Regions from separate parts of the Brevibacillus sp. WF146 genome, predicted to be linked through region 2. Evidence: riboswitches for the same ligand, from Rfam matches in the RefSeq annotation. Region 2 holds a riboswitch; the other holds the start of a gene.
What was found. A riboswitch is a leader RNA that binds a small molecule or an ion and turns the genes downstream of it on or off. The one in region 2 is predicted to bind glycine.
Positions count from the first base shown of each region.

Region 1: it holds a riboswitch for glycine, as region 2 does, so the genes downstream of both, A6764_RS17015 (alanine/glycine:cation symporter family protein) here and gcvT (glycine cleavage system aminomethyltransferase GcvT) in region 2, are expected to answer to the same signal.

Region 1 covers NZ_CP109943.1:3,426,065-3,430,479, forward strand. The annotation lists gene A6764_RS17005 (electron transfer flavoprotein subunit alpha/FixB family protein) at 1-885, opposite strand, end outside; gene A6764_RS17010 (electron transfer flavoprotein subunit beta/FixA family protein) at 882-1,712, opposite strand; glycine riboswitch at 2,034-2,152, shown strand; gene A6764_RS17015 (alanine/glycine:cation symporter family protein) at 2,303-3,667, shown strand; gene A6764_RS17020 (methylated-DNA--[protein]-cysteine S-methyltransferase) at 3,699-4,172, opposite strand; gene A6764_RS17025 (bifunctional transcriptional activator/DNA repair enzyme AdaA) at 4,163-4,415, opposite strand, start outside.
Region 2 covers NZ_CP109943.1:2,792,687-2,797,101, forward strand. The annotation lists gene gcvPA (aminomethyl-transferring glycine dehydrogenase subunit GcvPA) at 1-692, opposite strand, end outside; gene gcvT (glycine cleavage system aminomethyltransferase GcvT) at 733-1,836, opposite strand; glycine riboswitch at 2,185-2,278, opposite strand; gene A6764_RS13880 (DEAD/DEAH box helicase) at 2,496-4,199, shown strand; gene A6764_RS13885 (YqhG family protein) at 4,278-4,415, shown strand, end outside.

The DNA.
Region 1 (4,415 bases), 630 kb from region 2:
GATCAGCCCGGAGTTCTGCATCCCGACCAGGTGCTGGATCGCGCCGGAAATGCCGATGGCAAAGTAGAGTTTGGGCGTCACCGTCACCCCGGTCTGCCCCACCTGATGCTGGTGGTCGATCCATCCCGCCTCGACGGCGTCCCGGCTGGCCCCGACCGTCGCGCCGATCGCCTCGGCGAAGCGGTGGATCAGTTGGAAGCCCTCCTTGCTGCCCATCCCCTTGCCCCCGGCGACGATGATGTCCGCCTCGTCCAGCCGCACTCTCCTGCTGGTCTCGCGGACGATTTTCAGCACTTTGGTGCGGATGTCTTCCTCCCGCAGGGGAATCCGCTCCTCCACGATCTGGCCTGCGCGGTTGGGATCGGGCGGCAGGGCCTTCATCACCTTGGGCCGGACGGTGGCCATCTGCGGCCGGTGCTTTTTGCACAGGATGGTCGCCATGATGTTGCCGCCGAACGCCGGACGGCTGGCTTCCAGCAGACCCGTCTCCTGATCCACGTCTAGCAGGGTGGTATCGGCGGTCAGCCCCGTCTCCAGATCGGTTGCCACGGCGCTGGCCAAATCCTTGCCGGTCGATGTGGCCCCGTAGAGCAGGATTTCCGGCTTGTGCTTCTGCACGCATGCGATCACGGCACGCATGTAGGACTCGGTCCGGTAGTTGCGAAAGATCGGGTCGTCGTAGAGATAGACGACGTCCGCCCCGTACTGGAAAGCGTCCGCCGCCAGTTCGCGCACCTGGTCGCCGATCAGCACGCCGGAAAGGGGCACGCCCCGCTTGTCGGCCAGCTTCCGCCCCGCGCCCAAAAGCTCCAGCGACACCGGTGCGATCCGGCCGTCCTGCTGTTCCAAAAACACCCAGACGCCGCGGTATTCCGCCAGGTTCATGCCCGTCCCTCCTTCACCCGAAACAGTTCCTTCTTCTCCGCCAGGATTTCCATCAGCCGGTTCACCTGCTCGCGCGCGCTCCCCTGCAGCTTTTCGCCTCCCTTGGGCTTCTCCGGCGGCCACACCTTGGCGACGATCGTGGGCGAGCCTTTCAGCCCCAGCAGGCTCCGATCCACGTCCTCCAGGTCGTTGACGGACCAGATGACGGGCTGGTAGCGGGCGGCGCGCAGCATGTTGGGCAGCGGAGAGTACGGCACCTCGTTGATCTCCTTTTCCACGGAAAACAGACAGGGCAGCGTGGACTGGATCACTTCGTACCCGTCCTCCAGCTTGCGGTGAACGATAGCGTATCCCTGCTCCTTGTTGATCTCCACCACCTTTTTCACGCTGGTCAGCGGCGGCATGTCGAGCCGTCTGGCGATGCCCGGCCCCACCTGCCCGGTGTCGCCGTCGATCGTCATCTTGCCGCAGATGATCAGATCGATCGGCTTCTCCCTGGCGATTTTCTCCAGCGCCTTGGTCAGCGCATAGCTGGTGGCCAGCGTGTCCGCCCCGGCGAACGCCCGGTCGGTAATCATGTAGCCCTCGTCCGCCCCGATCTCGATGCACTTGCGGATCGCCTTGACGGCCGGCGGCGGTCCCATCGTCAGCACGGAAACGGTGCCGCCGTAGCGCTGCTTCAGCCGGACCGCCTCTTCCACGGCGTGGGCGTCATACGGGTTGAGAATCGCCGGAGCGCTGGAGCGGTCCATCGTGTTGGTCTTCGGGTTCATCTTGATGATCTTCGTGTCCGGCACCTGCTTGATACAGGCGACGATATGCAGCATGCACAAATCCCCCCTCGCTGCCAGGCGCGGTCGACATCGGAGTCCCGCACGGGTTGTCTCTTTTTTGGCGCTTCTCGGGCAGCGTGTTGTTCATGGTTATAACGTATTGCGGGGAGCCGTCACTTAGACCTGGGAATGGGGGACACGGACGAAACATTTTCACCGGATTGACAGAAGTTCAATTCAGCTATATATTTTTTCTGTCAAACAGCATATGTGATCGGATGAACCATTCAGGAAAAGATTGGAAACGATCTACCGACGGGGCAAGGGAGCTCATCCCGAAACTCTCAGGTCTTGGCAACAAGTGAAACTGAATGGGGACGAACCTCTGGAGAGACCCCCCTTTTAAGCATCGGCGAGGGGCACGGGCACCGAAGGAGCAAATTCGCGCGGCGTACGCGAATGAATCTCTCAGGTAAAAGGACAGAGCGGACGACACTCACAAGACGACCGGAATGGCGGTTTGGCCGTGTGGATCCAAAGGCCCCCCATGAACGGGCCGTTTTGCGTCCATGCCCGCTCCAGAAACATTTCATCCGCGATGAAATGTTTTTTTCTTTTGTATGCACAAACAAGGAGGAACCAACATGGACAAGCTGATGCAGTGGCTGGATGTGATCAACGGCTACGTATGGGGACTGCCCACACTGGTGCTATTGGTGGGTACGGGCGTGATGCTGACGGTGAGGCTGAAGGGGCTGCAGTTCCGCAAGCTGTGGTATGCCTTGAGGCTGGCCTTTGGCCGGCAGGAGAGCGGCTCCGCCGGGGACATCAACCACTTTCAGGCGCTGATGACGGCGCTGGCCGCCACCATCGGGATGGGCAACATCGCCGGCGTCGCCACCGCCATCGCCACAGGGGGCCCCGGCGCCCTCTTCTGGATGTGGGTCACCGCCCTGTTCGGCATGGCCACCAAGTATGCCGAAGCCATCTTGGCGGTCACCTACCGGATTCGCGAAGCGGACGGCCGGTATTCCGGCGGCCCGATGTACTACCTCGAACGAGGGTTGAAGCGAAAATGGCTGGCCGTGCTCTTTGCCTTGTTTGGCACGCTGGCTTCGTTCGGGATCGGAAACATGGTGCAGGCCCACTCGGTGGCGGAAGCGCTGCAGTTGAACTTCGCCGTTCCCCCGCTCTTGACCGGCGCGGCGCTGGCGCTGTTCACCGCGTTCGTGGTGCTGGGCGGCGTGCAAAAGATCGGCCAGGTGACCAGTGTGCTCGTGCCGTTCATGGCCCTGTTTTACATCGCCGCCGGCCTTTGCGTCGTCCTGTTCCACCTGGACCGGGTGCCGCAGGCCGTATCCATCGTTCTCGACGGGGCCTTCAACGGAACGGCGGCCACGGGCGGCTTTTTGGGAGCCACGGTGGCGATGGCGATTCAAAAAGGGGTGGCCCGCGGCGTCTTCTCCAATGAGGCGGGGCTGGGCAGCGCCCCGATCGCGGCCGCTGCCGCCAAGACCGACATGCCGGCCAAGCAGGCGCTGGTCTCGATGACCGGCACCTTTCTCGACACCATCGTCGTCTGTACGATTACCGGTCTGGCCCTGGTGACGACCGGCGCGTGGGAAACGGGCAAATCGGGAGTGGAGGCGACGACCTACGCGTTCCAGACCGTATTTGGTCCGGCCGGCAGCTACGTGCTGGCCGTCGCCGTGATCCTGTTCGCCTACTCCACCATTCTCGGCTGGGCCTACTACGGCGAAAAGTGCTTCGAATACCTGGGGGGCAAGAATTCCGGCCGTTACTACCGCCTCGTCTTTGTGGCGATGGTGGGTGTCGGCGCGACGCTGAAGCTGGACCTCGTCTGGACGCTGTCCGACATCATGAACGGGTTGATGGCCGTCCCCAACCTGATCGGCCTGATCGGCCTCTCCGGCGTCGTCGTGGCGGAAACCCGGCGCTTTTTGGAACAGGAAGCGTCCGGCACCGCAGAACGAAAGCTGGCTGGCTGACTCGCTCCGCCTGTTGCGTCATGGACCTCGTTCACGAAAGAAACGAGCCGGTTACCCGCCGCTCGTGGTCGAGCAGCCATTCCTTGCGCCACAGCTCCCAGGCGTAGCCGCGGAGGCTGCCGTCGCTGCCGATGATGCGGTGGCAGGGGATGACGATGGCAAAGCGATTTTGCCCATTGGCGCTGCCCACCGCCCTGACCGCTCCGGCCCGGCCCAGGCTGGCGGCAATGTCCCGGTAGACAGCCGTCCTTCCAAACGGAACCGTCTCGACCCGGCTCCACACCTGCCGCTGGAACGGCGTGCCGGTTCGTTTCAGCGGCACCTGAAACGCCGTTCGCTTTCCCTGGAAATACTCCTCCAACTGGCATAGACAAATGTGAACGGCGTCGGCTGCCGTATCTGCCGCCTCCTCGGCGCGCGCGACGAAGCGGATGGAGGTCACCTCGTCGCGATCCCCCCTCACCTCCAGCAGTCCGATGGGGGAAGCGAAGTACCCTACGGCCATTCCTGTTCATTCCTTTCCGCACACGTGCGATATTGCGTCGGGGTTTGCTTTGTCTGTTTGTGAAACACGTGGGCAAAGTAAGCCCCGGTCCGAAATCCCACCTGCATGGCCACCTCGGCGATGCTCAGCCGCGTCTCCGCCAACAGCCTTTTGGCCGCCTCGATACGCGTGTGGACGAGATACTGCGCCGGGGAGCAGTTCATGAGACGGGTGAAGCACCGCTGCAGGTAATACGGGCTGACG
Region 2 (4,415 bases):
GCGATCGGCTCGATGGCCGCCAGGTCTTCCACGCCGCCGAAGAAGTTGGGGTACTGGACGATGACCGCAGCGGTCTGTTCGTCAACCAGCGCCTCCAGTTTCGCGAGATCGGTCACGCCGTCGCCGGTGAAGCCCGCTTCGATCAGTTCGACGCCTTGTCCGTAGGCGTACGTTTTCAGCACGCTGCGCGCCTCCGGATGCACGGCCCGGGAGACGACCACCTTTTTTTTGCCGGTGTGGCCGGCCGCCATCATCGCCGCTTCGGCGAGCGAGGTGGCACCGTCGTACATGGAGGAGTTGGCCACCTCCATCCCGGTCAGCTCGCACACCATCGTCTGGAATTCAAAAATGGCCTGCAGCTCCCCCTGGCTGATCTCCGGCTGGTACGGCGTGTAGGCGGTGAAAAACTCGCCGCGCAAAAGCATGTGGTTGACGACGCTGGGGATGTAATGCTGGTACACGCCGGCGCCCAGGAAGTTGACGTGGGTGCTGAAGTTGGCGTTCTTGCTGGACAGCCCCTGAAAGTAGCGGACCAGTTCCGGCTCGGAGAGGGCTTCCGGGATGTTCAGGCTCCCTTTGAAGCGCACCTCTTCCGGGATGTCGGCAAACAGTTCATCCACGCTGGAAATGCCCAGCGCTTCCATCATTTCGCGCTTGTCCTGATCGGTCTGCGGCAGGTAACGGTATTTCACGTGCGAGGTCCTCCTTTTCCACCCTTGCGATTCTGAGTCGTCAGTTTTTCGGCCGTTTGTAGAACGGAGTGGCCACGACTTCCGCCTTGAGGCGCTTGCCGCGGATCTCCACGTCCAGCTTCGTGCCAATGGCGGCGAATTCCGCTTTGACCAAGGCCAGCCCCACGTTCTTTTTCAGTGTCGGGGACTGGGTCCCGGTCGTCACTTCCCCCACCTGTTGGTCGTCGACGAACACCGGATAATGCGTGCGGGGGATGCCGCGGTCGATCATTTCGATCCCGACCAGTTTGCGGGGCGCTCCGTGTTCCTTTTGCGCCTTCAATACTTCCTGGCCGATAAACGGCACGTCCTTGTCCACCTTGACGGCAAATCCGACGCCGGCCTCAATCGGCGTGATGTCCTGGCGCAGTTCCTGACCGTAGAGCGGCAGCCTGGCCTCGAAGCGGAGCGTGTCGCGCGCCCCCAGGCCGCACGGCACCAGACCGTCCTCTTTGCCTGTCTCCAGGAGCTTCTCCCACACATGGATGGCGTGTCCGGCGTCCAGGTAAATCTCGAAGCCGTCTTCGCCCGTGTACCCGGTGCGGGAGACGAGCGCGGGCACACCGTCGATCAGCACGTCCCGTTCAAAGCGAAAGAAGCCGATCTGCGACAGGTCGGTGGGCGTCAGCCGCTGCAGGATGGACTCCGCCAGCGGTCCCTGCAGGGCGAGCTGGGCCGTCTGCGGGGAGATGTTTTCGATCGAGACGCCGTCGATCAGATGCTGGGAAAGCCAGTCATAGTCCTTGTCGATGTTGGCTGCGTTGATCACCAGCAGGTAGTGGTCGTCGGCAAACTTGTACACGAGCAGATCATCCACCGTTCCTCCGTCCGGATAGCACATCACGCTGTACTGCGCCTGGCCGGGCACCAGTTTGGAGACGTCGTTGGTGGTCATGCGCTGCAGGTATTCCAGCGCCCGCTCGCCTTTTACCTCCACTTCCCCCATGTGGGATACGTCGAACAATCCTGCCTTCGTCCGCACCGCTTCGTGCTCCTGGGTGATGCTGGAAAACTGGACCGGCAGCTCCCATCCGCCGAAGTCGATGGTTTTCGCCCCGTACTTCTCGTAAATCGGGAAAAGCGGCGTGCGTTTCAAAGTGGACATGCGGCACCTCCTGAACCGATTGAACTGTTTGTTGAAAGATGAACACAGCCGGCAAAGTCCTCCGACGATCAAGCCGGGTCCTTTGTGGCGGAAGTGTGGGCCGACGCAGCCCGGCATTGCGCCGGAGTGCTTCGCCTCGCGCCCGGAACGTGACCAAAGTGAAGAGGGACGCGTTCACACACGCAAAAAAGGACAGGGTGGGAGAACGGAAAACGCCAAAAAAGACGGCGCCCCCCATGTCTCCCCCTCTGTCCTTGGTACCTGAGAGTTGCCTTGCGCAGGCGGGCCATCCGGCGCCGCTGGCAAGTTTCCCCGTTGGTGGCTCCTGCCGAGCTCTCTCCAGAGATGCGTCAAGTAGAGGTACTTTTGCCTGAGAGATTCACCGCTGCCGGCTTGCTCCTTCGGCGCTGTCCGAAAGACAGTCTCTCCCTTCTACTATCATTCGCGTTGGATGTTGGGCCATACATAACTTTTTCAATTGATTCCATACTAACAAGGAACCTACATGTTTATCCTACCACGAGCGTGCTTTTTGAAAATATGCAAATTGACATTCAACTCATGATTTCGTTAACAATTTTTTCTCCAAGACAAATATTGTTAACAATCAGCTCATCATCTTCATAATAATTGGCATCCTTTAGTAAAGAGGTGCAAAAATGACGAATATTCCTGTTTCGTTCGACACGAAATGGATGGATTTGCTAACGGAGCGCATGCGGCAGGACGGCCCCTGGGACAAATGGGAGCTGTTCCAGCTTGCCCTGGAAGCGGAAGAAGCCTTGGCCGTGCGCGAGTTTGACCAGCTCCAATGCCTCAAGTATCTGCCTTCGCTCAAGCCCTATCCGCACCAGCTCAAAACGGCGGAACGCGTGCTGAACGAGCTGCGCGGCCGGGCCATCCTGGCCGACGAAGTGGGGCTGGGCAAAACGATCGAGGCCGGGCTGATCATGAAGGAATACATGGTCCGCGGCCTGGCGAAGAAGATTCTGGTGCTGGTTCCCGCCTCCCTGGTGATTCAGTGGACCAAGGAGTTGAACCAGAAGTTCGGCATCCCCGCCATCGCCCAGAAAAAAGAGTACATGTGGCGCCAGTACGACGTGGTGGTGGCCTCCATCGACACGGCCAAGCGCGACCCGCACCGACGCCACGTGCTGGGCATCGACTACGACATGCTGATCATCGATGAAGCGCACAAACTGAAGAACAAGCGGACGCGCAACTACCAGTTCGTCAAGGAAATCCGCAAAAAATACTGCCTGCTCCTGACCGCCACGCCGATCCAGAACGAGATGGACGAGCTGTACAACCTGATCAACCTGCTGAAACCGGGCCATCTCGGCCACACCAGCACCTTTGCCACCAACTACGTGGAAGGCAGGCGGCAGGCGAAAAACAACGAGCAGCTCAAGCACGAGCTGGACAAGGTGATGATCCGCAACAAGCGGAGCGACGGCGGCATCCAGTTTACCAACCGCCAGGTGCGGTCCATCCCCATCGAGCTGTCACCGGAGGAAAAGGCCCTGTACGACGGGGTCACCCGCTTTGTCAAAGAGCAGTACCACTCCGGGACGGGCGGCTTCAACTCGCTCGCCTTGATCACCCTGCAGCGGGAGGTCTGCTCCAGCCGGGAAGCCGCGTTCATGACGCTGTACAGCATGCACCAGCGCACCCCCGAGGACTCCCCGGCGAGAGACGAGATTTTGGAGCTGGTGGAGCTGATCAAGCGGATCGAGACCCACTCCAAGGCGGCGAAAACCGTGGAACTGATCCGGGAGATCAATGACAAGGTGATCATCTTCACCGAGTACCGCGCGACGCAAAACTACCTGCAAAAGTACCTGCATGAACACGGGATCACCTCCGTGCCGTTTCGCGGCGGATTCAAGCGGAGCAAAAAAGACTGGATGACCGACCTGTTCCAAAACCGGGCGCAGGTGCTGATCGCCACCGAGGCGGGCGGCGAAGGGATCAATCTGCAGTTCTGCAACCAGGTGATCAACTACGACCTGCCCTGGAACCCGATGCGCGTGGAACAGCGGATCGGCCGCGTCCACCGGCTGGGGCAGCAGCGGGACGTCCACATCTACAACCTGTCCACCGTGGGCACGATCGAACAGCACATCCTCAACCTGCTCTACGAAAAGATCGACCTGTTCGAAATGGTGATCGGCGAGCTGGACGATATCGTGGAGCGGCTCAACCTGAATCAGTCGCTGGAGGAAAACCTCATCCGCATCATCATGGACTCCCGCTCCGAGCGGGAAATGGCCGTCAAGCTGGACAACATGGGCCAGGCGATCCGCGCCATCCGGGAGGCGGGCCGGCCGCGTGACGCGCTGCCGGAAGCGGCGAAGCACTAACCGATCCTGGTTGGCGGCCGGGGAACCGGCACGCCAGTGTTTCTTTCAGACAAGCCGACTACGGGAGGTGAACGACGCATGCAGCAAGAGCAGATACGCCAATTCACGGAGCGCTACCTGGCCGCCTTTTCCGCTCATATCGTGGAGACGCATCCCGACTACCTGACGGTGAAGCTGCCGGTCGAGGTGGACAAAGACATCGGCAACCGGCCGTTT